DNA from 3 places in the Paenibacillus sp. GYB006 genome. Region 1 is predicted to be linked to each of the others. Evidence: riboswitches for the same ligand, from Rfam matches in the RefSeq annotation. Region 1 holds a riboswitch; each other region holds the start of a gene.
What was found. A riboswitch is a leader RNA that binds a small molecule or an ion and turns the genes downstream of it on or off. The one in region 1 is predicted to bind cyclic di-AMP.
Positions count from the first base shown of each region.

Region 2: another riboswitch for cyclic di-AMP. It lies ahead of PV403_RS20360 (C40 family peptidase); the one in region 1 lies ahead of PV403_RS22785 (C40 family peptidase).
Region 3: another riboswitch for cyclic di-AMP. It lies ahead of PV403_RS16790 (C40 family peptidase); the one in region 1 lies ahead of PV403_RS22785 (C40 family peptidase).

Region 1 is NZ_JARBDA010000021.1:27,025-37,040, forward strand. Features, by position in the region: gene PV403_RS22775 (M1 family metallopeptidase) at 1-1,770, shown strand, start outside; gene PV403_RS22780 (hypothetical protein) at 1,781-2,611, shown strand; cyclic di-AMP (ydaO/yuaA leader) riboswitch at 2,851-2,990, shown strand; gene PV403_RS22785 (C40 family peptidase) at 2,995-3,462, shown strand; gene PV403_RS22790 (GNAT family N-acetyltransferase) at 3,628-4,131, shown strand; gene PV403_RS22795 (c-type cytochrome) at 4,245-4,610, shown strand; gene PV403_RS22800 (4a-hydroxytetrahydrobiopterin dehydratase) at 4,668-4,964, opposite strand; gene PV403_RS22805 (hypothetical protein) at 5,173-5,466, opposite strand; gene motA (flagellar motor stator protein MotA) at 5,614-6,414, shown strand; gene PV403_RS22815 (flagellar motor protein MotB) at 6,401-7,195, shown strand; gene rluF (23S rRNA pseudouridine(2604) synthase RluF) at 7,254-7,955, opposite strand; gene PV403_RS22825 (ATP-binding protein) at 7,985-10,016, opposite strand, start outside.
Region 2 is NZ_JARBDA010000013.1:52,859-62,874, forward strand. Features, by position in the region: gene PV403_RS20340 (PAS domain-containing protein) at 1-783, shown strand, start outside; gene PV403_RS20345 (hypothetical protein) at 856-1,071, opposite strand; gene PV403_RS20350 (glucose-1-phosphate adenylyltransferase) at 1,508-2,662, shown strand; gene glgD (glucose-1-phosphate adenylyltransferase subunit GlgD) at 2,688-3,788, shown strand; gene PV403_RS20360 (C40 family peptidase) at 3,883-4,344, opposite strand; cyclic di-AMP (ydaO/yuaA leader) riboswitch at 4,349-4,489, opposite strand; gene PV403_RS20365 (DUF11 domain-containing protein) at 4,777-6,495, opposite strand; gene PV403_RS20370 (DUF7507 domain-containing protein) at 6,492-10,016, opposite strand, start outside.
Region 3 is NZ_JARBDA010000007.1:111,907-121,922, forward strand. Features, by position in the region: gene PV403_RS16770 (GNAT family N-acetyltransferase) at 1-907, shown strand, start outside; gene PV403_RS16775 (substrate-binding domain-containing protein) at 1,001-1,945, opposite strand; gene modA (molybdate ABC transporter substrate-binding protein) at 2,085-2,936, shown strand; gene modB (molybdate ABC transporter permease subunit) at 2,949-3,614, shown strand; cyclic di-AMP (ydaO/yuaA leader) riboswitch at 3,974-4,107, shown strand; gene PV403_RS16790 (C40 family peptidase) at 4,112-4,969, shown strand; gene PV403_RS16795 (cell wall hydrolase) at 5,404-6,075, opposite strand; gene PV403_RS16800 (cell wall hydrolase) at 6,246-6,884, opposite strand; gene PV403_RS16805 (MFS transporter) at 7,025-8,242, opposite strand; gene PV403_RS16810 (hypothetical protein) at 8,414-9,388, opposite strand; gene PV403_RS16815 (nucleotide sugar dehydrogenase) at 9,381-10,016, opposite strand, start outside.

The sequences.
Region 1 (10,016 bases):
TATCACATTGATGTTCAACTAACAGAAGACCATGTCCTTAAAGGTACTTCTACCTTGACATGGACTCATCCAGGTAAAAAAACGGTGAGCGAGCTTTATTTTCATTTGTACCCCAATGCATTTGCCTCAGATGAGACAACCTTTATGAAAGAATCAGGAGGCAAACTCAGAGGAGATGCGATGCCGAAAGATGGTTACGGCTCTATGAAACTTACGGAAATTAAAACACCAGACGGTCTTTCTCTCCTCCATCGCATTCAATATGTACAACCCGATGACGGAAATATACATGATAAGAGTCTGGTCAAGGTCCGTTTGCCCAAGCCTGTAAAAGGGGGAGAATCCATCACCCTCCATATGTCCTTTGAAGTTGATATGCCCCGGATCTTTGCCCGGATGGGGACAGCAGATAACTTCGTTATGGCAGGCCAATGGTTTCCCAAACTAAGTGTCTATGAACCAGTCGGAACACGCAACCGAAAGACTGAAGGCTGGAATTTACATCAATATCACGGTAATTCCGAATTTTACTCAGACTTTGGGATTTATAGTGTACGCATCGCGGTACCTGCTAATTATACCGTAGCAGCAACCGGTTTCCCAACCAAACCTTATTATAAACAGAACGATCAGCGTATTTATCAATTCTATGCTGATGATGTTCATGACTTTGCTTGGGCCGCTTCCCCCGACTTTGTGGTTGTAGAAGAACCATTCTCTGCACCAAATGTACCTGGAGTCCGAATTAAGCTTTTTCTAGACCCTGCTCATGCTGATCTTAAAGATCGCTACTTGTATGCAGCTAAATCGGCACTATCCAATTTTAGCAAATGGTACGGTAAGTACCCGTATTCCACATTATCCATCGTAGTGCCTCCCAAAGCAGGAAATGGAGCCGGCGGAATGGAGTATCCTACCTTGATTACCGCCTTTGGCGCAGATGAAACATCGCCTGGTTATGAGCTGGAGCGAACCGTCATTCATGAAATTGGACATCAGTACTTCTATGGCATGATCGCAAGTAATGAATTTGAAGAAGCATGGCTTGATGAGGCCTTCACCTCCTATGCTGAGGAACGCTTAATGGAACAAGAATACGGTCTTTCACCCAACATCCCTTTGCAGTCTGGTTATATTACCTCTCCTGCCTCCCTCACGCAGGAAGCATGGAAATATGATTCGCAGCAGCATTATGCAGAAAATGTATACACTCGCGGCAAACTCATCTTGCGAGCCATTGAGCAGCAAATCGGCATCAAAAAAATGGACAAAGTAATGTCTGCCTATGCTGCCAAGTACCGTTTTAAACATCCAACGACGAAAGATTTCCAGACCGTTGTAGAACAAGTCACCCGCAAATCATGGGCTACTTTCTTTGATCAATATGTATACAGCAACATGATGGCTGACTTTGCCGTAGACTCGATTCAAGTTAAGGATCAAAGCACAGAAACGGAATCGAACTATATCTCAACTGTAAAATTGACTAAGAAAGCAGGAGACTACGCCGAAATCCCAGTAGTGTTTGCCTTTAAAGACGGTCATATGATTCGCAAGGAATGGGACGGCAAGGATGCAAATATTATCTACAATCTTACGTATAAGGAACCTATAGAATGGGTCATGGTAGACCCTTCCTACTCGATCGCCATTGAGAACAAGCATATTAATAACTATATGAGCGCTGAAGTAGAAGAAGAAATACAGACTCGGTTTAATATCAGTATTACGAAACTGATTGAAACCCTGCTTGGAAGTCTGTCATGGTGAGGTGGAGTCGATGAAAGTTTATGTATCAGAAGGATTCAAATCTATGAGAGAGCATTATTTTGTCGTATTGTTTCTTTTTATATACCAGCTGGTCTGGGGAATGTTTCTTTATAAGATTGTTTCTTCTGCTGTGGTTCCTCTGTTGATGCGCTATCCGGATCCTCCGCCTCATGAGCTCAGTAAGGTGCTGTTTTGGATGGAAGGTCAGCTTAGTTTATCGGTAAGCCCGCTAGTTCATCAGTACGCCTGGCTGCTATTCCTTATGTTCCTCATTCGAATGCTAATGACCCCGCTCATTCGGGCAGGTTTACTTCACAGTCTGCATGAACAAGGGAATACAGCAAAAGGTCTGGCTTTCTTTCAGGGCATTAAGAAACACTGGAAAAAAACATCTCTTCTTTATTTTATAGAAATCATCCTATTACTCATCCCTGCTTACTGGATTGTTCCTGTTATTCTCCCTAATCTTATTACAGCTATTTATAATCTGCCTGTTCTTACCAAAATCATTCCTTACCTTCTCTTGTGGATGATCTACGGCTATGCGATAAAGCAGCTGCTGCTTTACTGTCAGATTGGACTCATTGGAAAACGCAGCGGCTCTGTATCGATATGGATCTGTATCCGGTATGCCGTTCCCGTCACCTTGGTCTCCCTTTTGCTCGGCTTCATTACGCTAGCCATATTTGGTTCATTCACAGCTGTCTCCTTAATTTGGACGGGACTTCTAGCTCTGATTCTACAGCAATCCTATCATCTCATTCGATCCATTATGAATGTGTGGAAAATCAGCGCTCACTTCAGTCTCTGGAATTCAAAAACCAGCTCTGATAACTCCTGAAGTTAGCATGAATTACTTCTTACAAAAAGATAAGCCTAGCTCATTATCGTATGAGTCAGGCTTATTTTGTATTTTTTCCCTGAAAACGATTGCCAAATTTACACATATTCTGTTACAATAAGCCCAGAACATGTTGTGACAACTTTGTAATCTATTGTAACTAAATTGATCAAGCTTTTATTACATAATCATTTGATTGTTTTATGAATTGGAAATACATACGTCTTCACAGGTACATATCATCAGATACGCCAAATTCCTGGTACCTGGGAAGCGGGGGAACCATATTACGGGTGAATTGATCTCGCAACAGAGTGGTCATAGGGGAACCTTCTACCGAATCCTTAAGCTAACCTCGCAGGCATTGGAAGGAGTTTATTTTTTTGAAAAAGACATTAACTGCTGCAGCGCTAAGCCTAGCAATCGCATTATCCATTGGAACAGGGAGTGCATTTGCTGACTCCAAGATGGACAAGGTAATTGAAAGCGTTCAGGGAACAGATTATAAATACGGTGGAACTACACTTAGTGGTTTTGATTGTTCTGGTTTCACGATGTATGTATTCGAGAAGCTTGGGATCGAATTGCCAAGACAATCCGGTTCACAATTCAACATGGGTAAAGAAGTCTCTCTTTCTGATATTAGAACGGGCGATCTTGTATTCTTTAACACCAGCGGTAAAGGGGTATCCCATGTAGGAATTTTTGTTGGAGACGGTAAGTTTGCACATGCTTCTTCCTCTAAAGGTGTGACCATCAGTAAGCTTGACGAAAACTATTATGCAAAGCGTTATGTAGGTGCAAAGCGAATTATGAGTACAGAACAATTTGAAACAGCTACTATTGAGTAGTATTACAATATCATTACCCTAAGAACTCGACCTTGACTACTTTTTTTTAAAAAGTAATGAGGTTCGAGTTTTTTGTTTTCCCTACTACACACCATCGCTTGCCTTGCCTCTCTCTTACCCTGTAGAGTGTTAGGAAAGATAAATTTCAGATAAAGGAGTGATCCTATGACACAGGCGACCCCTATTTTCCGAGTCATGCCGATGACCGAAGAGCAAGCTGCGGAGATTAGTACCTGGAAGTACGACCCTCCCTATAATATATACGGCTGGCTGCCTTGGGATCAGATGAAAGCTTTAGAGATTGAGTTTGGAGACCCCGTGCTAAGAGCACAGCAATATGTATCTGTAGTAAGGGATCAAGAGATGCCTGCGCTATGCGGTTTTGCTCAACTTTTTCCTATGGAAGGAGTCACTCGCCTTGGTTTAGGTATGCGGCCCTCTTTGTGTGGCAATGGTTACGGCCAAGCCTTTGTGTCTTCTGTTGTACATGAGGCTCGAAAAAGGAATTCAAGCCATGTCATTGACTTGGAGGTGCTCACCTGGAATACGAGAGCCATCCGAGCATATGAAAAAGCCGGGTTTGTTATTGATGACACGTATGAGCGGCTGACCCCGGAAGGAACTCAATTGTTCCATTGCATGCTTTACAAAAAAACATGTCATATTTAGCTTTGTTTACTTATTCTCGCTTTTGTTTAAATATTTACCATAAAATACTATGAACCTGAAGCCGGAACCATTATAATGAAATAAGGAATGTACATAGTAGGAGGACACTACAAATGAAGAAATGGATCATGAGCGGTTTGTTTTTCTTCGCTTGCGCTTTTGCCCTCGTGTTAATGTTTACGGTAGAAGGAAGAGAACAAGAGATGGCAGAAGAAGCCGGACCCGTTATGCCCCAGGTAACTCTGGACGCTGCAAGTGCTGAGGAAAAAGCTAAAGGAAGCTGTATCTCTTGTCATGGAAACCAGCTTGAAGGAGGCGTAGGTCCTTCCTTGCAAAAAGTGGGTGCTGAATCCAATGCCGAGCAGCTTTATAAAACGATTAGTAAGGGTAAAGGCGGAGGCAAAATGCCTGCTTTTGAAGGACAACTTTCAGATGAAGAAATTGCCAACCTTGCTCTTTGGCTATCCGAGAAAAAGTGAACGAACAAAAACACGCCTTATCTTCTCCCTTCAGAGAGACGATAAGGCGTCTTTTCATTACACTTGCATCATTCTGTTGTATGCTTCGTTATATTGCTGAGCCTCTTTAATATCAATAGCAGTGATGCCACCAACGTCCCAGGAAGTAAGTCTTAATGTGACTACTTTATGGTCAATCGTAATGAAAGGGTGATGATTAAACGCTTCGGAGATCAAACCTACTTCATCCACAAAAGCTATGCCTTTCATAAAGTTGGTGAATATAAATTTGCGAACAATCCACCGACCTTCCTCGTACTCCCAACCTTCGAGTTTATCGAGATGAGCTTCTACTTCCTCTTGCGTAAAGACCATCGTTCAATCTAACCTCCCCTAATCAAAAAACGTATCCATATCAGCATGCCCGGTGCCTTTGTAGATACTCTAGCTTGTGGCTTAAATAGTATGCCCTACTGCACAAGCCTATCACTGGAAAATAGGAAGCCGTTCGCTTCCCGAACGGCTTTATTCGTGTTCCATCTTATCACGGAAGGAATGTTAAATCCAGTTGTAACCTGTTCCTTTAAATGAGGGATACAAAGTCGAGTTCATCATCCCCGATAAGAATATTTAGGCGATGGAGTTCCTGATCATGAATAACAACCCCGCTGCCAACGCTAATCATTTTCTCAGATCCCAATGCGTAGAATAGATCCTCTGCAAGTGCTTCATCTACTTCCAAACGATCTTTTTCCCCCAGTCTCGCCCAATCTTCTTCCTCCATCTCGAAAAAGATATACCGATCCGGTATTTTTCCAAGAGCCTGTATTAAATCTTGCAAAATATCATTATACTCGCGTCCATGTTTTACACCCATTTGAATGTTCACTCCATTTCCATATCGTAGTTCTATTATACCGAAAATAAACCTTCATAAAAACGAATCACATGTCGATAAATAAAATAAATGAGCCGGATGTCTCAATGAAAGGATTCAGATTAAATCTCACGGACGAGGTGTATCATGGAAATTTCAACTATTATCGGATTAATCTTGGGAATCATCGCTCTTGTATTTGGTATGATCCTAAAGGGAGCACCAATTATCAACTTGGTAAATAACCCTGCGGCTTACCTTATCATTTTTGGCGGTACCATTGCCACGATATTCATGGCATTTCCCATGTCTGAAGTCAAAAAAATACCGAAGCTGTTCAAAATTGTCTTCACAAAACCTAAACTTATCGACAAAGTTTCTTTGATTAGTATGTTTGTCGAGTGGGCTTCCATAACTAGACGTGAAGGTCTACTTGCTTTGGAGTCGAAAGTAGAAGAAATTGATGATGATTTCCTTCGCGGCGGTATGCGAATGATTATTGATGGTAATGATCAGGAATTTGTACGCGACGTACTTATGGAAGATATTCATGCAACCGAAGATCGGCATAAAGTAGGTGCTCTTATTTTCTCACAAGCAGGCATGTATGCTCCAACTCTCGGTGTGCTCGGAGCAGTAGTTGGTTTAATAGCAGCTCTGGCTGATCTGAGCGATATGGATAAGTTGTCTCATGCCATCGCAGCTGCTTTTATCGCTACCTTGCTCGGTATTTTCTCAGGTTATGTGCTTTGGCATCCCATTGCTAACAAACTGAAGCGTATGTCTAAACTGGAATCAGAGGTCAAACTAATGATGGTGGAGGGTCTCCTTTCCATCCAATCAGGTGTTTCTACCATTGCAATTAATCAAAAATTATCTGTATTTCTGACACCGCGTGAACGCGCTGAACTTGCTAACAAGGAGGGAGGAACAGGTGAAAAAGAGTAATAAACGCCACGAAGAACACGAAGAACATGCAGACGAAAGCTGGCTCTTGCCTTATTCAGATCTCATGACACTCTTATTGGCCTTATTCATCACCTTGTTCTCCATGAGTTCCGTAGATGCTAAGAAGTTCGAAGAGATGTCTCAGGCACTTAGCAGTGCCCTTAACGGAGGTACAGGGGTTCTAGAACATTCCTCCTCTTACGATGCTGGCTCTGGTGCGGATCTTGGTAAAAACAAGAGCCCTTCCAGTAATCCAAATACGGCGACAGATGCTGCACTTGCTAAAAAGGAGCAAGAAGATCTAGAAAGATTAAAAAAGCAGCTCGATGATTATATTGACAAAAACGGTCTTACTAATCAGCTTGATACGAAACTCAATCAATCCCAGCTTATGATTACCATCGCTGATAATGCTCTGTTTGCATCAGGAGCTGCAGATGTGAAACCAGAGGCAAAAGTGCTTGCCAAAAATATCTCCCGAATGCTTGAACAATTTCCCTCTTATGATGTCATTGTTACCGGCCATACAGATAATATGCCTATTAACAATTATAAGTACACAGATAACTGGGATTTGAGCAGTGACCGTGCATTGAACTTCTTGAAAATCATACTTCAAAATTCTAAATTGGATCCTTCCAAATTCACCCCAAGCGGATATGGCGAGTATCATCCGGTTGAGTCGAACGCTACGGCGGAAGGTCGCGCAAAAAACAGAAGAGTTGAAATCTCCATCATTCGTAAATATAACGGAGAAACAAAAACAACAAATGTACAATAAATAAAGATTTGAAATAAAAAGAAGCTGTGAAAATATCACAGCTTCTTTATTTATAGGATTAAAGCAGACGATAGTTGAGCATACGGCCAAGCTCTGTCTTTTCGTCTGGCGTTAAATCGCGCCAAGAACCTTTTTTTAGAGAACCCAGCTGAATATTCATGATACGAATTCTTTGTAGATGCTGCACTTCGTAACCAAAAGCACTACACATCCGCCGAATCTGACGATTCTTTCCTTCCGTCAGTATGATTCGGAAAGTACGTTCTGAGATACGTGTAACCGTACAAGGAAGAGTTTTCTCTCCGAGAATTTTAACCCCAGTAGACATTCCTCTTATGAATGATTCGGTTATCGGCCGATTTACAGTTACAATGTATTCTTTCTCATGTCTGCCTTCGGATCGTAATATCTTGTTTACTATATCTCCGTCATTCGTTAGCAGAATTAGTCCTTCAGAGTCCTTATCTAGTCTGCCAATAGGGAATATTCTTTCCTTATGGCCCACAAAATCGACGATATTTCCTTCGATATGCTGTTCGGTAGTACTTGTAATTCCAACCGGCTTGTTAAGGGCGATATAGACTGTATTCTTCTCTTCCTTCAAAGGCTTGCCGTCAACCAGTACCTCATCGCCCTCTTCTGCTTGGCTTCCTAAGACTGCCACCGCTCCATTAATCGTTACTCTCCCACTGTCTACAAGCTTATCCGCTTCCCGGCGAGAGCAATATCCGGTTTCACTTATAAATTTATTTATCCGCAATCGGATCACACACCTTACTTTCATATATTTTATTGATTCAAAGCTGGCATCAGAATTGTAACTGTGGTTCCTTCGCCTTGAATACTATCAATTTCCATTGTTCCTTTATGCGCTTGAATGATACGCTGACTTACCATTAGACCAAGACCCGTTCCCGATTCTTTACTTGTGAAGAAAGGTTCGCCCAGCTTAGGTAGTAACTCCTCAGGAACCCCCTCGCCCTCATCTTGAATGATAATCTCTGCATTCTGTCCGGCATTCACTCTAATTCGGATTTTTATTTTTCCTCCATCCGCCATCGCTTCCATCGCATTTTTAAGAAGGTTAATAAATACTTGTTTCAGCTGATTCTCTCCACAGTGAACAATGGTAGGAACATCTGCATCCAGTAAGATTTCAATACCAAGCATATGTGCTTGGCTGTCTAGAAGAGAGATCACATCACCCATAATAAAACGGATATCCTTAGGAGTAAAATTAGTAGCCTGCGGCTTAGCTAAAATAAGAAACTCTCCTACAATTAAATTAATTCGATCCAGTTCAGACAACATCAAATCAATATGACGAGGATTCATTTTCTGAGTCTGCTGTTGAAGTTGGATAAAACCTCTCAACGTCGTAAGCGGGTTTCTAATTTCATGAGCAACCCCAGCAGCAAGCTGGCCTACGGTTGTAAGCTTCTCAGAGCGACGCAAGAGCTCTTCCATTCGCTTACGGCCCGTTATATCTCTTGATATACTAATATAGCCCGTAATTTTCCCCTCATCATCTCTGATCGGCGCCGTACTGACACTAACTTCAATTCGGCTGCCGTCTTTCGCATAACGATACGATTCATTCGAAGGAATGGTTAACCCGCTATGTAGTTTCTTACGTTGCTCCTGTTCTTCTTCGATTAATTCTTCAGGGATATTACTAAGGGGCTGACCGATGATTTCTCTACCTAACCAGCCATACATTTGTTCAAAAGCACGATTGACTTGAATAATATTTCCTTTTTCATCCGTAATATGAATAGCATCGGCTGTCTGATTGATAACAGACTCCAAATGTTCTTTTACCGCTCTATTTTCTTCATACATTTGCTTCAGTCTGTTCGTATAGTGTCCGAGATTCCGAATCATTGCATTGATCCCGTTCGATAATTGTCCTAGTTCATCGTTGCGCTTTAATTTCAGATCATAATTAAAATGACCGTCTCCTACTTCATTTACTTTAGATAGAATAGTCTGTATTGGTTTCGTATAAGCAGAAGCAAACAAATAACTCCCGAAAATAACAATTTCCATCAGTACAAGGGATACCGCGATATGACTAGTTAACTGTTCTGTCATTACACTTTCAATCTCATGATAATCGGTCACAATACTAATCACATATTTCTGTCCTACAGAGTTAGTAATCGGAATCATATTTTTTAATACTTTTTTTCCATCCACTACAGAGGTATATGACACATTATTTCCAGTTTCAATTGCTTTATTAATTGCTTTTTTATCCCTGTCAACTTCTCCATATCGATATTCCCCAAAGAAAATAGGTTTATTAATAAATTTAGGGTAGATTTCATCTGTTCCATCTTCCTCCATAGTCGGATGTCCGAACGTAGCAGGATTAATCCCAGCAATGGAAAGAATCGATGGATTCACATCTTGAAACTTTTTAATATTCCCTTCCGGGTTGAAAAAAAGAACATAATCCTCAATCTCATCTGAATTCATGAATGGATTGATGATATAGTTTCTTTGCCCATCATGATAATAACCCCATATGTTTACATTCCCGGGGTCTGATGTAGCATATTCAAATCCATTTGACCAATAATGATCATATTTTATCCCTTGGGGGATCGTCACTTGATACTCTTCAAAAAGCTGCTTAAATGCTTTGTACCAAAATGTCATTTTTCTTGTAGATAACCCAAGTTCATTAGGATCTGAAGATTTCGTTACAATAATATCATCTTCCGTCTGAATCATTAGGGAAATAGCAGATACCCCTATCTCTTCACTTAGTTCTTCTAACTGCTCATTCGTTATCTTATTAATATCCGGGTCCAAA
Region 2 (10,016 bases), on a different contig from region 1:
CGTAAAGGTGCAGTCGTTGTGATTAGAGATATTACTTCGATTAAAGAGATTATGAAGGCAAAAGAAGAAGCGATTCATGCAGACCGGGCCAAATCAGAATTTCTTGCGATGATGAGTCACGAACTGCGGACGCCGATGAACGGGATCGTGGGGATGACTTCATTATTAATGGATACAGATCTCGATGAGGAGCAAAAGTCATATACAGAGATTATTGCGAACAGCAGCAACACACTCATGCAAATGTTTGGGGAACTGCTTGATTTTAGTAAGATCGAAGCCGGAAAAATAGAAGTGGTTCACGAGCCATTCTCCTTAATTGAAGCACTTCATGAGGTGCATGATTTATTTATCGCTTCAGCAGAAGAAAAAGGGATTCGACTTATACAAAATTATGATGAGAATATCCCAGAAACCTTTTTAGGTGATGAAACGAAGATCAAGCAAATCTTAATTAACTTAATTAGTAATGGAATTAAATTTACGAATGATGGAGAAGTGGTTATACAAATTGAACAGATGAACACGCATCTGGCGAATCGAAAACTCCTCGTATTTCAAATTCAAGATACTGGTATCGGAATTCCACTTCATAAACAGAATGAATTGTTTCAATCATTCTCACAGTTAGATACTTCAATTAATCGAAAATACGGTGGAACCGGTCTTGGACTGGCCATTTCAAAACGGTTGGTTGAAGTTATGGGAGGCACGATCAGCGTCAGTAGTGATGAAGGGAAGGGAGCTACCTTTCAATTTTTACTGGAGCTGGATGCTTTATGAACAAATTAAAAAGGACAGTCTTGATCTTGTTCTCGGGTAGAGAAAAGATGGGACTGTCCATTTCTTTTTTTATTATTCGTTCCAACCGCCTATAATACTAGAGAGCAACATACACTCCTCATCCTCTAACTCAGCGATGCATCGGATGTTCTCCTGATCTTCTGGATCTGTACAGTAAATTTCACGACGTCCATCTTCATGGTGAACAATGATGAAATTAGAACCTGATTTGGTTTCCAGTTGATACTTCATACCTACACCGGGCAAAGTGGATTTGAGAAGTTCCATGGGAATAATCCCCTTTCTAAGCTATAATTCGTTTTGCTACACTCAAAGCCGTATTGTACTATCAGGTGCCTCTGAATGCAAGACGAAAAAAGAAGGAATAGGTATAAAATTGTAGACTTTCCTAGACCGTGTTTCAGGTTTTTAATGAAAATTATGATAACACTGCTTTTTAGGAAGGAATTTTGATGATTATAATGAAATAGAACTGTGTATACATAAATTAACAACATAGAGAATTTTTTCTTATGAAACACCCTTTATAAGTTTTCACCTCCCTAATAACCATCTTCTAAGACCAACCTCCATGGTGTTACCTCTACTATACAGGCGTTTAACCTTCTAATGTCCAGTCACAGGCATCTTCAATTTGTTATTTGCTTATTTCTACTCACTTAAGCAGCTGTTATACAATTCTACATCTTGAGGAGGCTTTTTTATGAACAAAAAAGAAGTGGTAGCTATGTTACTGGCCGGAGGTCAGGGTAAACGATTGAAAGGGCTGACGAAGACTTTAGCTAAGCCTGCTGTTTATTTTGGGGGTACTTACCGCATTATTGATTTCCCGCTGAGTAATTGTGCGAATTCGGGAATTGATACGGTAGGCGTACTAACACAGTTTGAGCCTTTGGTGCTCCATTCGTATGTAGGGATCGGCAGTGATTGGGATTTAAATCGCCGAAATGGAGGCGTGTTTGTTCTTCCACCTCATGAGAGAGAGGGGAGTAATAACTGGTACAGAGGTACGGCAGATGCGATTTATCGGAATTTAAATTTTGTTGATCAATTTGAACCAGAGCATGTACTGATCTTATCAGGTGACCATATCTATAAGATGAATTATGATGCCATGCTTCAATATCACAAAAACCAAAATTCGGATTGCACGATTTCGGTCATTGATGTTCCTTTACATGAAGCAAGCCGGTTTGGCATTTTGAATACAAAAAACAATTATGAGATTTATGAGTTTGAAGAGAAGCCTGAACATCCGAAGAGTACGCTGGCATCTATGGGAGTATATATGTTCAGATGGTCTGTCCTGAGACAACATCTTCTTGAGAGTGAACAAGATCCGGATTCTACCTATGACTTCGGTCATGATATTATTCCACTTCTTCTCAAGAATGAGAAGAAGCTGTATGCTTATCCATTCAGCGGTTACTGGAAAGATGTAGGGACGGTTAAGAGCTTATGGGAGGCGAATATGGATCTGTTAAGCGACGATCCTCCCTTGAATTTAAATGATCCGCAGTGGCGTATCTATTCACGTAATCCAAATGAACCGGCGGGCTATATTGGTACAAAAGGAAAGGTTCGTAACAGTATCGTAAATGAAGGCTGCATTGTCGAAGGGGAAGTCAGCAAATCGGTATTATTTTATGGGGTCGAGATCGGGGAAGGAAGTGTGGTTACGGATTCAGTGATTATGCCTAAAGTGAAAATAGGAAAGAATGTTAGACTTCATCGGGCGATTGTAAGCGAAGGAACGATGATTGAAGATTACTCTGTTGTTGGGGGTAATGGAGACCAGGAAGATGAAATTTTACTAATTGATCAGACATATCGACAACATACGTATGGACTTAGCTAAATATGAGTGAGGACGGTGACCTAGTATGCAACATCTCATGGGTGTAGTGAACCTGGATCAAGAGCTCGAGTTAATGAATGAATTAACATATTTTCGTTGTGGTGCTGCCGTTCCTTTTGCGGGTAGGTATCGTTTGATCGATTTTGTTTTGTCCAATTTAATGCATTCTAACATTCATCATACCGCGCTGTTTGTACGCCGAAAGTATCGGTCGCTGCTGGATCATTTGGGGCAGGGGGCTCCATGGGACCTAGATCGCAAACACGGGGGTCTCTTTATACTTCCGCCAGACTGGAATGATCCTACGGACCGTTCCAAAGGCGATCTGCAACATTTTCATAATAATCGTGATTATTTTCTTCGAGCCAAAGGTACCCATATTATTCATACCGGCAGTCAGCATATTTACTCCATGGATTACCGGGAAATGTATCAGTTTCATATCTCTCAGCAAGCCGATGTCACTCTTCTTTATAAAAAAGTAGATGAGATCCTTCCTGAACATGAGTCCTGTGTACGGGTCGATGTGGACGGTGTAAAAGTTACGGGAATTCATCAAGAAGGTGATCATCCTAATATATATCTCGGTGCTTTTATTATGGAAAAACAATTGTTTCTGAAATTAGTAGATCATTGTATTGCGCATGGTCAAGATTACTTCTTCCGTGATGGAATCCAAGATAATTTGCATAACTTAAACATTGCTGGTTTTGCTTTTGATGGATACCATACCGTTATTAACTCGGTAGAAAGTTATTATCGCAATAGTATGGATCTACTTAATCAAGAACAATATCAACGTTTGTTCAAACAATATGAGATCCATACCAAAATCAAATATGAACCACCGACTAGGTTTCTCGAGAATGCGGAAGTAAGCAACTCTTTGATTGCGAATGGTTGTATTATTGGAGGGCAGGTCGAGAACAGTATTATTTTTAGAGGAGTCAAAGTTCACAAAGGGGCTCAAATTCGAAATTCGATCATCATGCAGAAATGTGTAATTGAGGAGAATACAGTGCTGGAGAATGTAATCCTTGATAAAGATGTACATTTAACGGCAGATTGCACACTGATCGGTGATGCCAAGCAGCCTTATGTCATTGCCAAAAGCAGCCAAATTTAAATCAGGAAAAAAGGTCAGAGGAGTAATTCTCTGACCTTTCTTCATATGTTCAAATTCTGAAGTTTCATAATCGTGGTGGCAGTTTATATGTATACTATAAGTCGGCCTTTTTCGCTGCTGATGAACTAAGTACACGCTTAGCACCATAATATTTTGAACTCCAATAACCCTTATTAATGGGTGTAATGGCGATACCTTTAGAGGAGGTAGCGGAGACAAAATTGTTATCGCTTAGGTATATTCCAACATGCGAAATGCCTTTACCGCTTGTATTAAAGAATACAAGATCGCCTTTGGTTAGAGCGGATTTCTTAACTGATGTGCCTTTTTTGTATTGTTGTTTCGAACTGTGAGGTAAAGTTACACCTAATTTTTTGTATACATAACGAGTAAACCCAGAGCAATCAAACCCTGTGAGTGTAGTACCGCCGTATTTATAAGGAACACCAACTGTGTTATTTACTGTGGTAGAAAGTACAGAAGCGGAAGCTTGCCCGAGTCCTGCGGTGAATAGTAATGATAGTCCTAATGCTGCTGATGCGAGTTTCTTTTTCAAAATGTAATACTCCTTCCAATGCCTGCGAGGTTAGCTAAGGATTCGGTTGAAGGTACCCTATGATCACTCTGTTTCGAGATCAATTCACCCATGGTAGGCGGGTCCCCCGCTTCTTAGGTGCGTAAGAATTCGGCGGTTATCGTGATTGCACCTTGTATATTCATGTTAATGATAACAATTAGTTACAACAATGATTACGAAAATGTTACTTTCTCTACAACGAATTTTAACATTGGGCGAATGAATTATCAACCTGATTTTACTAATTTCGTTATCTTTTTCTCGAATTTATTTCACCTTTGTGAACATGAGTGTTGTTTATCCCTTATTAACAGAAATATGATAGATATATGAATACTGACTAATTTACTAAAAAAGACGATAAAAGAGGCCCAGCTGCTTAAAATAATGCAGCTGGGCCTTTCGATTTTTTTATTCATCGTGCTCAGTAAAGACAATTTCATAGACATTAGATACCACTTCAAAGGAGTGTATACGGTCATTAAAGTTATAAGTGCAAAGGGCCTGGATCGTGTCAGAAAACACATATTCATCCCGTTCCCGCGCAGGTCTAAAGAGTGGAAACACTTGCACATGAAGTGTGTAGATTATTTGGACTAATTCCCCAGGCTGAATATCTGTAATTTGCACGGTCTGCTGCTCCATCTCAAGCACGGTTAGCTCACGTTTATGATCAGACCACTGAATAGAGCCATTTAGAATGGTAGACACACCTGGAGCAGGTAAGGGCAGCAACAAATCTGCTTTCGTATTTCCTGAATTCCGAATAGTTATCTCAAATAGAATATCGTCACCTGGCTCCACATATTTCGGTGATGTGAGAACATGAAGCAGTATGCGCGGAGCATAGAAAAAAACAGGAGTAAGAGCTAGCGTTGTCAGTTGAACCGACCTTCCATCATTGATTCGAAATGTGTATGTCAGCCGTGAACGGTTAACCCATTCTTCAGTAGGAACAATGGAGTTAGGGATCACAGAAACTTTCGATTCAAAAGTGATATATATGCTGGAGTGTGGAATTAAAGTGCCTAAAGGAAGTCCCGTCGCTAAAGAAACCTCAGGTCGTAGAATCCCGTTTACTTTTACTGTACCCGGAACCAGGTTGAGCTCTGGGGCTTGAAGTAAGTCATAGACTGCCTCTACGGGAATCTCTCCTTCATTTTGGATAAGTACTTCATAAGTAACTGTATCCTCATAGGTTACTTGAACAGGCGTTATCTTTACGGAAATTGTTAATACCGGTAACAAATAAGAGATAGACACCGGGTTTGAACGAATTGTAATTTCTTCTCCCTGATTGAGATAAAGTAACGTTGCAACACTCGTAAGAGGAGTCGAAGTTGTCCTTTTCTCTATTCTCACCTGATACGATATTTGGGTCGTTGAGTTTGCAGCAACAACAGGTATTGTAATACCTGCGAATGGATCAAGATCAGGAGCGAGGAGACCATCAATCACCACACTGCCCGGAACAAATGCCACCTCGTCATCCGACAATAAGGTGCTAACTACGGCATTTCTGATATCTTCTCTTCCTGTATTCGTGATTTGTATAAAAAAAGTAATGATATCTCCCTCAAAAGTCTGATTCGTATTGGCATAATAGTAAATGGATAATTGAGAGGGAGATACGAATAAGGTGACAGGATTAGAGATGAGCTCTTTTGTAATGAGACGACCATCCATCGCTTGGAATGTAAAGCTTGCTGTGGCCACGTTGGTAAGAGTTAAAGAATCAGGAATGCTGCTTATAATGATCTGGAACTGAATCGTAACTTTCTGGTTGATCGGCAAGATCCCAATTTGCAGACCCTCTTGCGGATTGGCGCCTGGTACAGGAACACCATCTTTCAAGAGGCTGTTGGGAATAAAGGAGGTGCCCTCCGGAAGTGTATCGATTAGCGTAACTTCCGCAGGGGCATTCCCTGTATTCTCTATTTCAAGCTGATACATAACGATGCTGTCGAGTGTCACTTGTTCCATAGAGGCACTTTTTTTGAGTGTGAGAATAGCACCTGTTAGCGGTATAGATACCATATTGGAATAAGACACACCTTCAAAACGGCCTGATGCAAAACGGACAGAAGATTGATTGTTTACTACATAATTCCTTCTATTCTGCGAATTCATATCGTAACGACCTGTACTTGGAATGTAATTGTTGAGAAAGCTCCCTCCTGAATGGTCCCAACCGTAACTCCAGTATTTGGATTGGCGTTAGGTCTAACGTTTCCATCCACAATTACACTTTCAGGAACAAATTCAGTACCGGCAGGTACGGGGTCTACCATAACGACATTCTCCACTTCTACGATTCCGTTATTGGTAATAACTACGGTATAAGTGATGGTATCGCCAACAACAGCATCTCCTGTGGAGGTCGTCTTTACAACCGTTACATTTGGTGATGAGACAGGAATCACGAGCGGGTTAGAACTAAAATTGCCGCCGAGCAATCGACCATCAGGGGGTGCGTAAGTAAATGTTCCAAATGCTTGATTGATCAGTTGTTGTAATTCTGGAAGCGTGTCAACGATGATCTGTAAAGTTACGGTGATATTGATATTCGATCCGGGAGCTACACTACCAACAGGAATCCCTGTTTCCGGATTCACCCCGGGCTGAGGAACTCCATTGATGAGTACACTATTTGGAACCAAAACGGCTCCATCAGGTAAGTCATCCGTTAAAGTTACAATTCCCGGTAAATTGCCTGTGTTCGTCAAATTTAAGAAATAGGTTACGGTATCGCCTACGGTCACGTTTGACGAGTCGGCTGTTTTGAGTAATTGAAAAATGGGCTGGTAGATCGGGATGCTCACTGTGTTGGAATAGGAAGCACCTGTAAAAGCACCGGAGGTAAAACTGACGGATGAACGGTTTTGAATGGTGTAAGGAGCACTTGGCAGCGTATTCACTCTCACGTCAAAAGTTACGGTCATTGCATTCCCTGGTGCAATCGTGCCTAGATTAATCCCGCCCGCTGGGTTTGCGTCTATTCGGGAATTTCCATCAACGGTAACACTTCCGGGTACAAAAGTACTTTCAGCTGCTAAAATATCGGACAATACAGCATTATTCACATTCGCAATTCCGTTATTCGTAACAATGACACGATACGTATAGGTGTCACCAACGACTGCGGTTGCTACAGAGGCTGATTTCACGAGTGTAATATTTGGGGAGGAAACAGGTATTTGCAATAAATTACTGGCAAAAGAACCATTCAGTGTTCTACCATCAGGCAACGTATAAGTGAAGGTTGTAGTCGCTTGATTACTTAATTGTTGACTGACCGGTAACGTATTAATGACGACGGAGAACAAAACGGTGGCTGTAGATGATATAACACCGACGGACATACCTGTTGCAGGATTTGCTCCGGGAACTGGAGCGCCATTCACAATGACACTGTTCGGAATAAGTGTTGTACCTTCAGGAATGAGATCGGTTAGAACGACGCTGCCGCCATAATTACCTGTATTCGTATACGTAATCGAATAAACTACGGTATCTCCGACCGTTGCATTAATGGTATTTGCTGTTTTAACAGCTGACAAAATAGGGCTGTATACCGGCGTGCTCACGGTATTTGAGAATGTACTGCCTGAAAATGTACCCGAAGTAAAGGTTACGATTGCGCGATTTTCAATTTGCGACAAAGAGGTCGTAGGTATTGAGTTGATACGATATTGAAAAGTAACGTTGACCGTAGACCCTGGAGTTATACTTCCGATTGTCACTCCTGTAGAAGGATTGGCGGTGGGGCGCTGGGTTCCGTCTACATATACGCTTCCGCTGACAAAGGAGGTTGCTGCGGGAAGCGCATCGGTAATGATCACATTATTCACGGTCTCGATTCCACTGTTTCCAATGGTTACGGTATACGTATTGACGTCCCCAACAGTAAGTGCCGTTAATGAAGATATTTTAACTGCTGTCACATTAGGAGCAGAAACAGTAACTATAGACACGTTAGAAGACACATTTCCGCCGAGCGTTCTACCTGATGGCAATGTATAAGAGTAACTGACAAAGGATTGATTACTCAAGAACTGCGGACTCGGAAGCGTATCGATGACGACAGAAAAGGTAATTGTACTGGAGGTCCCTGGGGTAATACTACTCGATACAATGCCTAGAGAAGGGTCGGATCCAGGTGATGGAAGTCCGTTGATTAATACACTATTTGGAACAAAAGAGGTGCCAGCAGGGATCGTATCTGTTAGATTGATGCTTGCACCAAAATTACCTGTGTTACTTACCGTAATACTGTAAGTGAGTGTATCACCAACAGTAGCATTGATTTTGCTTGCAGATTTGACAGCTGTAAGAACGGGGTTATATACAGGAATGATTGGTGCATTAGAGAAGGTTGTACCTGCAAACACTCCAGATGTAAAACTCACAGATGCGGAACTACTGATTTCAGGTGGAGTTGGTACGGAATCAACCCTTACATTATATGTGACTGTAGCAGAAGCTGAGGCTGCAATTCCGCCTAAACTAATCCCACCCGTTGGATTAGCAGTTGGATTCGGACCGCCATTAATTGTGACGCTACCAGGAATGAATGACGTCCCTGTTATTGGATCTGACAAAAGCACATTTTGCACATCTTCAATACCAAGATTAGTAACCGTTACGGTAAACGTGATAATATCACCTACGGAAACATCAGCAAGTGAACTTGTTTTGGTAACGAGTACATTTGGTGAGGATACAGGGAAACTAACCGTGTTGGATAAAGCGGTTCCTGTTAATGTCCGATTATCAGGAGTGGTAAACGTAAAGGTAGACGAAGCTTGATTCGTAATGAACTGTGGTGATGGAAGCGATGTAATCGTAACGGAAAAAGAGAGGACTGAAGTTGCACCGGCTGCAATTATTCCTGTACTGACTCCATCAATGATGGAAACGCCAGGTATGGAAATTCCATTAACAAGAACACTGTTTGGAGTAAAGGTAGTTCCTGCAGGGATGGTATCTGAAACGATAAGTGCAGCGGGTAGATTTCCAGAGTTTGCAGCCGTTATTGTATATACCACAGTATCGCCTACGGTTGCATTGTTTGTATCCGCTGTTTTGGTGAGTGAAATTTGCGGTTGAGTGATTGGAATCTGTGTTTGATTTGATGTTGATGTGCCTGAAAAAACACCTGATGTAAAACTAACCGTTGATTGGTTATTAATCTGTGAAGGTACAGCCATGGTTACATTCACCTCAAATGTAACGACAGCACTTGCCCCTGGGGCTAGACTGCCGATTGGAATGCCGGTTAGAGGCGATCGATTTGGAGCAAGGACTCCACCGATCAGCACACTCCCGGGTACAAAAGAAACGTTCTGCGGTAATCCATCGCTGAGTATGACATTGGTGATCGAAGAGGGACCACGATTAGTAATCGTGGTAGTGTAGGTAACTCTATCACCTACTACAGCTAAAGCGGTAGAAGTGGTTGTGACCACCGATACATTTGGAGCAGATACCTGAATTACAACACTGTTAGATGTAGTGCTTCCAGACAGTACACGGCCAGAAGGAGTTTGATAATAGTACAAAGCAGTTGCCTGATTCAGGATTTTCTGCGAGGCAGGCAGTGAATTTATCGTTACGAGGAAAGTAACAACGGTCATTCCACCTGCAGGTAC
Region 3 (10,016 bases), on a different contig from region 1:
CCTAGCTTTTGCCTATAACTTTGGGATGGGAGAAGCCGCTCTTGTCAGTGCCCTTCGTACACGGAAAACTTTCGATTCCGAACTCTCCCTAGTCTGCATAAAGAACGATCAAGTCATCGGTCATATTCTGTTTACCCCGCAAGAAGTACAAATAGAAGGAAACAAGGTAAAAAATCTAATCCTGGCTCCTTTATCCGTTCATCCTGATTATCAAAAACTTGGTATTGGTTCAGCTTTAATTACAGAAGGATTACATCGTGCTCAGCAGAAGGGATATGAATTATCCATTGTACTGGGCCACCCGCATTTCTATAGCCGATTTGGCTTTAGAAGCAACGCATGGATGGACGAAAAAGTAAAAATCCCGCTGGAAACGATCTTTGTAACCGAAACAGAACCCTTCCTTCGGGAGCGGCGTGTAGAGTCTAGTGATCTTCCTAAACTATATGACATGTGGGAAACCACTTATGGCCATTCTTCTTTTTCAATCCTTCCGGGACATTCACTGCTCGATTGGATTAGCCCGTCTAACACAATACGCGCATCCTCCATTCTGATCGGTGAAGAACTAGCAGGTTATATACGCTATAGCGAGAGAGACCCTAATTCTATTATTATGTTACTTGCGCGTGACAGAGAAGCTTTTGTCTATATAACATGCTATTTAAAAGGGAAGCTAAACCCGCTTCAGAACACCCACCTGCTTCTTCCTGTTTCTTCTTTATCTTCGCTTCTTAGGCAGCTGGATTGGGTTTATGATATTACACAGAAAACATATGCCGAATATATGGTCTTCGTACTGAATGGACCGTCACGTTCTAGTTTACTTTCCTACTTTAAAGACATTCATAAAGGGATTAAAACTAGAGGATCTCTGATCTGGCCAACTGAATTTGAGCTTTGTTAAAACGCCGTGTATGTGAAAGGCGGGTCTTTTTGGCAGACGAAAAAACCCGGTTATTAAAGCCAGGCTTTTTAAAAGCTTCTATATATAGCACATTTACATTCTCAGCATAATCTTCCCTGTCTCCGAAAGATCATATCCAGAAATCATACTAAGCTCATGACGAAATGCATCCGAACGAAGGATATCAAGCACGGTTTGGATGAGTACCGTATTCTCCGGTTGATCCAATAAGACAAGATCATAACGTTCTTTAATAAGCGGAATAAATTCAACTCCCGCTACAACAGATGCTGCTTTCATAGATCCTACCCCAACATCTGCTTCACCAGAGGCAACTTTTGCTGCTACAGCGAAATGACTGGTTTCTTCATTCTCATATCCTTGAATCGTCCCTCTATCCAAACCATGGATACGAAGTTGTTCATCTACAAGAACTCTAGCCCCTGCCCCTTTCTCGCGGTTTACGAATCGAAGCCCCGGTTTAGTAAGATCAGTCCATCCCTGTAACTGATGCGGATTGCCTGGTGCTACATATAATCCAGCCCACCGGCTCATCAGATTAACAACAAGATAGGAAGACCCAACTAAGAGCTTACGAATATAGGGAATATTGTATTCTCCTGTATCTCCATCAAGTAAATGAGTGCTGACGATATCCGACTTCCCTTGATACATAGAGATAAGACTGTCCAGACTTCCCACATAGGAACGCAGTGGTCTTAAAAAGGGTGAATGTTTCTCCAGATAGCTCGACAGAATATCCAGACTCAAGTCTTGGCCCGTAATAACCACTTGTCTTACTCCGCTATTCTCGGAGGCTACATAGAGTTCCCGTTTCCCCATATCATGAGCTGGCTTCGCAACAAAATCTTTGGAAGCCTGTTTGTAAGCCTCCAGATCGGCATGGTCTATTCGCATTTGTTTGCCGACTTTATAAGCGGGTAACTTTCCTTTTTTTATTAAATCATACACGGTCAGTTTGGATATTTTTAAAAGCTTCGCTATTTCCTCTGTTGTATAAGATACATTATCATTCACCTGCAATACCCCCATACAAATCTATACCCGTCATTGTATCATAATCTATTCACAATTTAGCATTGCCATCCTATCTATCATCAATATAATATATTAATTATATCTATATATAATCAATTATAACGAAAAGGTGGTTGTTATGTTCAAATTGAATAAGGTTAGTTATGTTTGTTTTAGTTTTCTCTTCATGATGTTTCTAGCAGCATGCGGTAGTACAAGCAGTACACCGGGCTCTACTTTTACGCCTACAGAGCAAGAATCACAGCAATCTACTCCAGAATCATCCTCTACACAGGCTGAGGTCACTGAGCTTACCATTTCAGCTGCAGCGAGCTTAACGGATGCGCTCGAAGAAATACAGCCGATCTTTGAGGCAAATCATCCGGAAATCCAGCTTACTTTTAATTTTGGTAGTTCCGGCGCGCTGCAGCAGCAAATTGAACAAGGTGCTCCCGTTGATCTCTTTCTGTCAGCTGCGGAGAAGAATATGCAAGCACTGATTGACAACAATCAGATCATGGAAGGATACTCTGAAACTTTGCTGACAAACGAACTTGTGCTTGTATCCGCAAATGACAGTGAGATCGATATAACATCTGAGGTTGATCTAACGAAACCGGAAGTAAAGATTGTAGCCATCGGTATTCCGGAAAGCGTTCCTGCGGGCAGTTATGCCAAAGAAGCACTCGAAGGACTTGGGCTATATGATAAACTGCTTCCAAAGGTTATACAGGCCAAGGATGTCCGTCAAGTATTACAGTACGTTGAAACTGGTAATGCTGACGCAGGTTTCGTATATAAAACGGATGCCATTCTTTCTAAAGTCAACATTGTACATACGGTTGATCCAGAGCTTTACACACCTATCCATTATCCAGTCGGCATTACTGGGGCAAGTAAACATAAAGAGGAGGCCAAAGTATTCTATGAATTCCTCAAATCTGATGAGGCCAAGACCATATTTCAGAAGTACGGGTTTAAAGGCCTTTAGTTTGCGGTGCCTATGATTGACTGGAATTTATTTTGGGCACCCGTACGATTGTCACTGATTATCGCATTGCTCTCAAGCATGGTAACGATCATTGTAGGAAGCTTACTCGCAAAATGGATGTCCAGGAAAACATTCCGCGGTAAGCTTTTTCTCGAGACTGCATTCATGCTGCCCATTGTACTGCCCCCTACCGTTGTTGGATTTTTGTTACTTGTTCTTTTTGGCAGAAACAGCTTCGTCGGTTCAGTAATTGAGCGTATATTTAATGCTCCACTTCTATTTACATGGTGGGCAGCCGTTATTGCTTCGATTGTTGTTTCTTTTCCTCTTGTCTATCAGACGATGAAAGTTGGATTTTCGTCCGTTGATAGGGAGCTTGAAGCAGCTGGACGTTCCATCGGTGCAAATGAATGGCAAGTCTTTCGTTATATTACACTTCCTCTTGTATGGCCTTCTCTTATGACCGCCTATATACTTGGATTCGCCCGTTCACTTGGGGAATTTGGGGCTACACTCATGATTGCAGGCAATATCCCAGGAAAAACGCAGACTGTACCCACTGCTATATATATTGCTGTAGACAGCGGTAATACAACCATGGCTTGGGTGTGGACCGTCTCTATTATTGTTATTTCTTTCCTCCTTTTACTAATAACAGGCCGTAATAAAACGACATAAAATGATAACATCTTTGTAATGATCAGCCCAACAACCCGTTAATTCTAAAAATACGGGTTGTTTTTTTGGTATATTCTTACCAACTAACTAGAAAATAAAGGATATTATATGAAATAATAGATAAATATTTTGTAATAAAAATAAGAAAATTAATAATTTTGGTTACAATATTGTAACCAAAAAAGGTGTTTCAGTTCTTTAGATTAGTGATAAAATACCCCTTTTAAAGGAACTTAACCTCTCTACATAAGTATATAACTAAAAATTCTGCCAAGTTTTAGTGTGCAAAAGGTGAATCGCTGGTTACAAAATTGTAACATTCAACGCTTTTTTTATTATATATTAGTTACAGTTGATTAATATTAATAAAGCCGAATCTACTACTTAGTACGGGGGACGATTTACATACTTGGGGTGAATGGATGATGAAGATCCTAGAGTACCTTCTACTCAAACCCGTCAACTAACCTCGGAGGCTAATGGAGGAATAAATAATAATGATGAAATTTGGTAAATGTATGTTGTTAACTACTCTGCTTGGAGCAGGCTTAGTACTCGGAAATTCGCAAGTGGATGCATCTTCTTCAAGTTCAAATAGTGTAAATGTACAACTTAATGATAGTCTTGTTAATTTTGAAGATGCTTCTCCTTTTCTAGATAATAACGATAGAACGCAAGTTCCATTACGTAAACTTGCAGAAGAAATGAATTATACCGTAAGTTCTTCTAAATCAGGTTCAACTACAACGGTTACTATTAAAAAGAATGGAACCACGATTAAAATTAAAACAGGTTCTACAACAGCAACAGTCAATGGAAAAAGTGTAAGTCTTGATACTCAAGTATTTATTCGCGATAGCCGTACATACGTTCCACTTCGTTTTGTATCCGAAGCCATGGGAAGTGAAGTTGTTTGGAAAAAGAGCTACTCTCTTGTTATGGTAAGTACTACAGGTAAAACATATAGCCCGATTCTTGTAGGGAATGATCATGTAAAAGGAACGAGTATTGTTCAAGAAGCTACAAAATATATAGGTACACCTTATGTATATGGAGGCTCTACTCCAAGCGGATTTGACTGCTCTGGTTTCGTGAAATATGTTTTTGAGAAACACAATGTATCCCTTCCGCGTACAGCAGCTTCCATGTATAAGACAGGAACTTCTGTATCAAAGAGTAATCTGAAGCAAGGCGATCTTGTTTTCTTTAATACAACAGGTTCTGTCTCTCATGTTGGCATTTACGTTGGAAACAATAGTTTCATTTCTGCCACTACTTCCAGTGGTATTAAAATCGACAGCTTGAGTAACACTTACTGGGGTCCTAAATATGTAGGAGCAAAAAGTGTACTCTAATATCATAGATTAGAATGATAAGAAGACATTCACTCCGCGTGTTGGAGATGAATGTCTTCTTTTTGTCTTGTAAGATTTCTTATGGTGACTTTGAGTTATAGCGTGAGCAGGATCAGAGCCGAGAAAAATGAACGTCAGGCCATACGTAGAATGTTCACCAATGTCTACGTCAGTGTGGTTCACGAGTATATTGTTTTGATGGAGTATATTGTCCATCGGGTACATGAATGTACCACAGGCCGCACAAGGACACAGAACCAAGGTTTGTTGTTGTCTAACCATTCGCGTTCCTCTACTCTTCTCGAGGCACTAACTATAGTCAAAAAAGGTACGGCTCCTCAACTGTTTTGAGGAGCCGTACCTTTTCTTTATAAGAAGACTTTTAAGCAGTCTCCTTTAAGAACATCTTTTTTTGACTTCAATATTATAAATTCCTATTTTGTGAATACATGATTCCCTATTGTTTTTATAATAGGACGCGCTTTACTCCAAGCCGATGTAGCAATCTTAGGATTATAATAATAGAGCGCTCCCCCTGTTGGATCTTCGCCATTCAGCGCACGCTTCGCTGCTACATAAGCAGATGAATTAGGAGTGAGGTTATACTGGCCGTCATCCACCGCAGTAAACTGTCTAGGATGAAGGATAACATCTTTTATAGAACTTGGGAACTGATTAGACTGGACCCGGTTAAGGATGACAGCAGCTACCGCCACCTGTCCTTTTAATGATTCGCCCCTCGCTTCACCATTTACGGCTTTAGCCAAAGCATTCAGTGTAGTTCCTGCGGCAGGCACCTTAGCCTTCAAAGCGGATATCGTTCGTTTGCCTGCCTTTCCGTCTACAGCAAGACCACTCCGCTTCTGGAAGGTTTGAACGGCTTTCTCTGTTTGCGATCCATAGTATCCGGTTACGCCAGCAGACAAGTAGCCTAGCGTTCGGAGTCTCTCTTGCAGCTCTACAACTTCAGAGTGCTGAGTTCCTTTTTGAAGAAGCATTGCACTGGCCGGGGAAGCCGCTCCTACTGTACCTATTGCTATCGATCCGCTTAAAAGCAAACCTGCTGTGATTTTTTTCCATTTTTTGTTGTTATTTAATTTGTTCATATATCCTATGACAACCTCCAGATTCGTGATGTAAGTGTAATAGTGGGATCTGGCTTTGCCGATCCTGAAAAAAAAAGCCGGGAGAAAGGGAATTGTTCCTGCTTTCTCCCGGCGACGTGTTTTTCAAGTGCACTCATTCTTACAAATTCAATATTTATTTTGTAAAAGATTTATTTTGTGAAAACATGATTACCAAGTCTTTGTGTAACTGGCCTAGAACTCATCCAAGAAGATGAAGCATACTTCGGATTATAGAAGTATAGAGCACCTTTGGAAGGGTCATATCCTGTCAAAGCTCTGCGTGCTGCCTCATAAGCACCCGCCGTTGGCACACTTAGTTTGCCATCCGCTGCAGGTGTGAATTGTCCTTTTTGAAAAATCACGTTCGTAATGGCGTTCGGAAACGCCGAATTCTGAACCCGATTTAGAATGACAGCACCTACTGCAACTTGTCCAGTAAATGATTCTCCGCCAGCTTCATCTTGAATAATACCTGCCAGATGTTTTAACACTTTGTTATTAATCGGCGCTTTGGCTTTCAGTTTGGCTTCTGTCTTGGGACCAACCTTTCCATCGACAGCTAAGTTGTTCACCCTTTGGAATTTCTTCACAGCCGCAACCGTTTTGTCACCATAGTAACCGCTGATGCCAGCCCAGAAATATTTTATTTTATTCAGTCTTTCTTGGACCTCAACTACTTCGGAACTTCTACTACCCTTCTGTAGTGTCGCAGCACTAGCTGTTGATGATGCACCTAGTATGGAAAGAGCACAGGCACATGTTAAGATAAGTGTGGGTATTTTTTTCATTAGTCTTACATATCCTCCGTTTCATTCGTGATCAGATGCCTTGCATAAAAAAATCTCATCACTGAATTTGGCGGCGCTAAAAGTAACACCTAATGTGTACTATAACATAAGTTACAATTTTGTTACATCTGTCGATGGACCTAATCTACAAGTTCGGTGCCTTTTGTTTCCTTACCTAGCACGAGTACCGCTGCTGCACCAACTAATACCGTAACAAAGAACAAAGTGAATATTGTACTAAAAGAAACCCCTTTTTGGACCAAAAGACCTACAAGAAGCGGTGCAATAACGCCTCCTATTCGGCCAACAGACGCAGATAACCCCACTCCAGTAGAACGTGTTCTCAGCGGATATAGTTCCGGTGTGTATGCATACATGCCTCCCCAAGCTCCCAGATTAAAGAAAGAAAGTGACATTCCTGCAATAATTAAGGATAATTCGGAGCTGGCATTTCCAAACCAAAGCGCACTGAATCCTGTCATCACTAAATATACGACAAGCACAAATTTTCTCCCGAATTTCTCAATAAAGTAAGCCGCAGTAAAATAACCAGGCAACTGTGCGAGTGTCATAATAAGTACATACTGAAAACTTTTGACGAGTTCATATCCTTTTGATGTCATGACACTTGGCAACCATAAAAACATGCCATAGTAAGAAAATACAACCGTAAACCATAAGATCCATAACATCAGTGTGGTCTTCCGATGTTCTACGGACCAAACTGATTTGAATTTCTCTCCAAAGGTAACTTTTTTCAGTTCCTTTTTCTTCTTGAATTCAGGTGGATCCTGAATGGCTTTGCGTAAGTACAGCGCATAAAATGCCGGTAGTGCACCGATTAGAAAAGCTACACGCCATCCATACTCGGGGATGATGAAAAAAGAAATGAGAGCCGAAATAATCCAGCCTGCAGCCCAAAAACTTTCAAGCAGAACAACGGCTCGTCCTCTTTCCTTAGCAGATACCGATTCTGATACCAGCGTTGATGCGACTGGCAGTTCTCCTCCAAGACCAACCCCTGCAACAAAGCGAATGAGGCAAAGGAACACATACCCTGTAGCTAAAGCAGAAAATCCACTTGCTACCGAGAAAATAAGCAGCGTCCACATTAAAACGGCTTTTCTTCCATACTTATCAGCCAGCGTCCCTGCGAGGGCAGCTCCAACGACCATACCAATAGAAGTGGAACTTGTGATCAGCCCTACTTCGCCTGGACTGAGGAGCCATTCCTTCGCCAAAGCAGCTACGATAAAGGACATCATACCTACTTCCATGGCATCAAACATCCAGCTCAGCCCGGCGCTAAAGAGCAGCTTACGTTGTTTCGGATTCTGTAAGACTTCGAGTTTACTCATCGTAATACTTTTGCTCCCTTATGTAATGTATTTGAAGTGGAACCCATCATCTTATTTATAATGATTTAAGACAGCCTGTCAACAAAAAAAGAGAACAGTCTGCTTATGAAGTAAGCATACTCTTCTCTTTTTTCTACTAACTCTTATTTCCGCAACAAGATTTAGGTTTTCCTATTTATTTTCTTTACGAACAAGAGATACATCATCCTTCATTTTCTCATACCACACTTCATAATGATGTACCGCAAGTCCTGCAAAGGAATGATGTTTTGTGCCAAGTTCAGCCGCTGTTTCCATCTCTGATTCCATATTCGTAACTGCTTTCCGGTAAAAGGTTAGATGTTCGCCTTCCTCGGTATGACCAAGCTCGGCACCGATCCATACCTTCTTGTCCAGCTCATCTGCTTCAGCAAGTTCTTCCTTGGAGAGATCGTACATCTGCTGACCGCTGTCTCGATAAGCCATGATGGCAATTGCATCAAACTGATCAATCATCCACCGGCTAAGTGTACTCTTACCATCTGGACTTTCTCGCTTATCAAGCCAAAAAGGAACCGCTGCGCTCATATAGAGGCTTCCTTCAGACCCTGCCTGAATCCACTCTTCTATATTTGCGCTCCATTCTGCAATGACTGCTTGCTCCTCTTGTTCCCAGCGCCGCAATTGATACGGCTCGACATCGAACTGCACACCTGCAAACTGCTCCTCTGGTGCTGCTTCCTGGTTAAATTTCTTTACCCATTCCACCCATACGGTGCCTTCTTCTCGTTTTTCTGTATAAGCCCAGTCTGCATGACCATTGAGTGCATGGACTGAAATGTCGTGAGCTTGTGCTTCCGCATTAAAATGCCTGTATGCTTCATCAGACACGCTTTCCTTCGTTTGCAGAAAAACAGTATTCACCTTTTGTTCTGCTAAGAACATCACAATTTCATCTGTACGCTCTTCAATAATCGAAGCATCCCATAGCCATGTCGCTTTATTTTCATTCACCTCAGGTGATTTCAGCATGAAATACAGGATAAGTAAAAGGACAAAGATGATTAATAAGCTGCTTCCTTTTACCCATGCCGGCCATGTATTCCATGCATACCCTCCTTTACTCGGTGGCTTCTTCGCAGCGTTCACCGTATCTTTTTTAAGCAAATACCGCTTCTTCCTGCGACGTCACGGGATGCTGTACAGAGTGGCCTATTTTATAGATGTGCGGTAATGGGTATTCTTTGAATGCATTACGAGTGTCAAGTACAGGTACGCCCAGCGATGCGATTTCATCATACTCTAGATTTTTATGGTTCGTAATTAGAACGATGCAGTCATATCCTTTGAAGTTAGCTGGGTTATACTCCACGCTATGAACCGTTTCTCCATGTTTATCGCGGAAAGTATCTGCATACGGATCAAAGTACTCTACATTCGCACCTGCTTCTTTAAAGAGCTCGTAAACTTCAAGAGCAGGAGATTCACGAAGGTCCGCAATGTTTGGTTTGTATGCCATACCGAGCAGCAAAATGTTTGATTTACGAATGGATTTCGCATATTCATTCAGAATGGTTGCTGTTTTGTTCATTACGTAATACGGCATATTCTCATTAGTGGATTGAGCAAGTTCAATAAATTGGCTGTAGAATCTAAAACCTTTCGCTTTCCAGGATAAGTACATTGGATCAAGCGGAATGCAGTGTCCACCGATACCTGGGCCCGGATAGAATGGCATAAAGCCAAATGGTTTTGTAGCAGCTGCGTCAATTACTTCCCAAATATCAATTCCCAT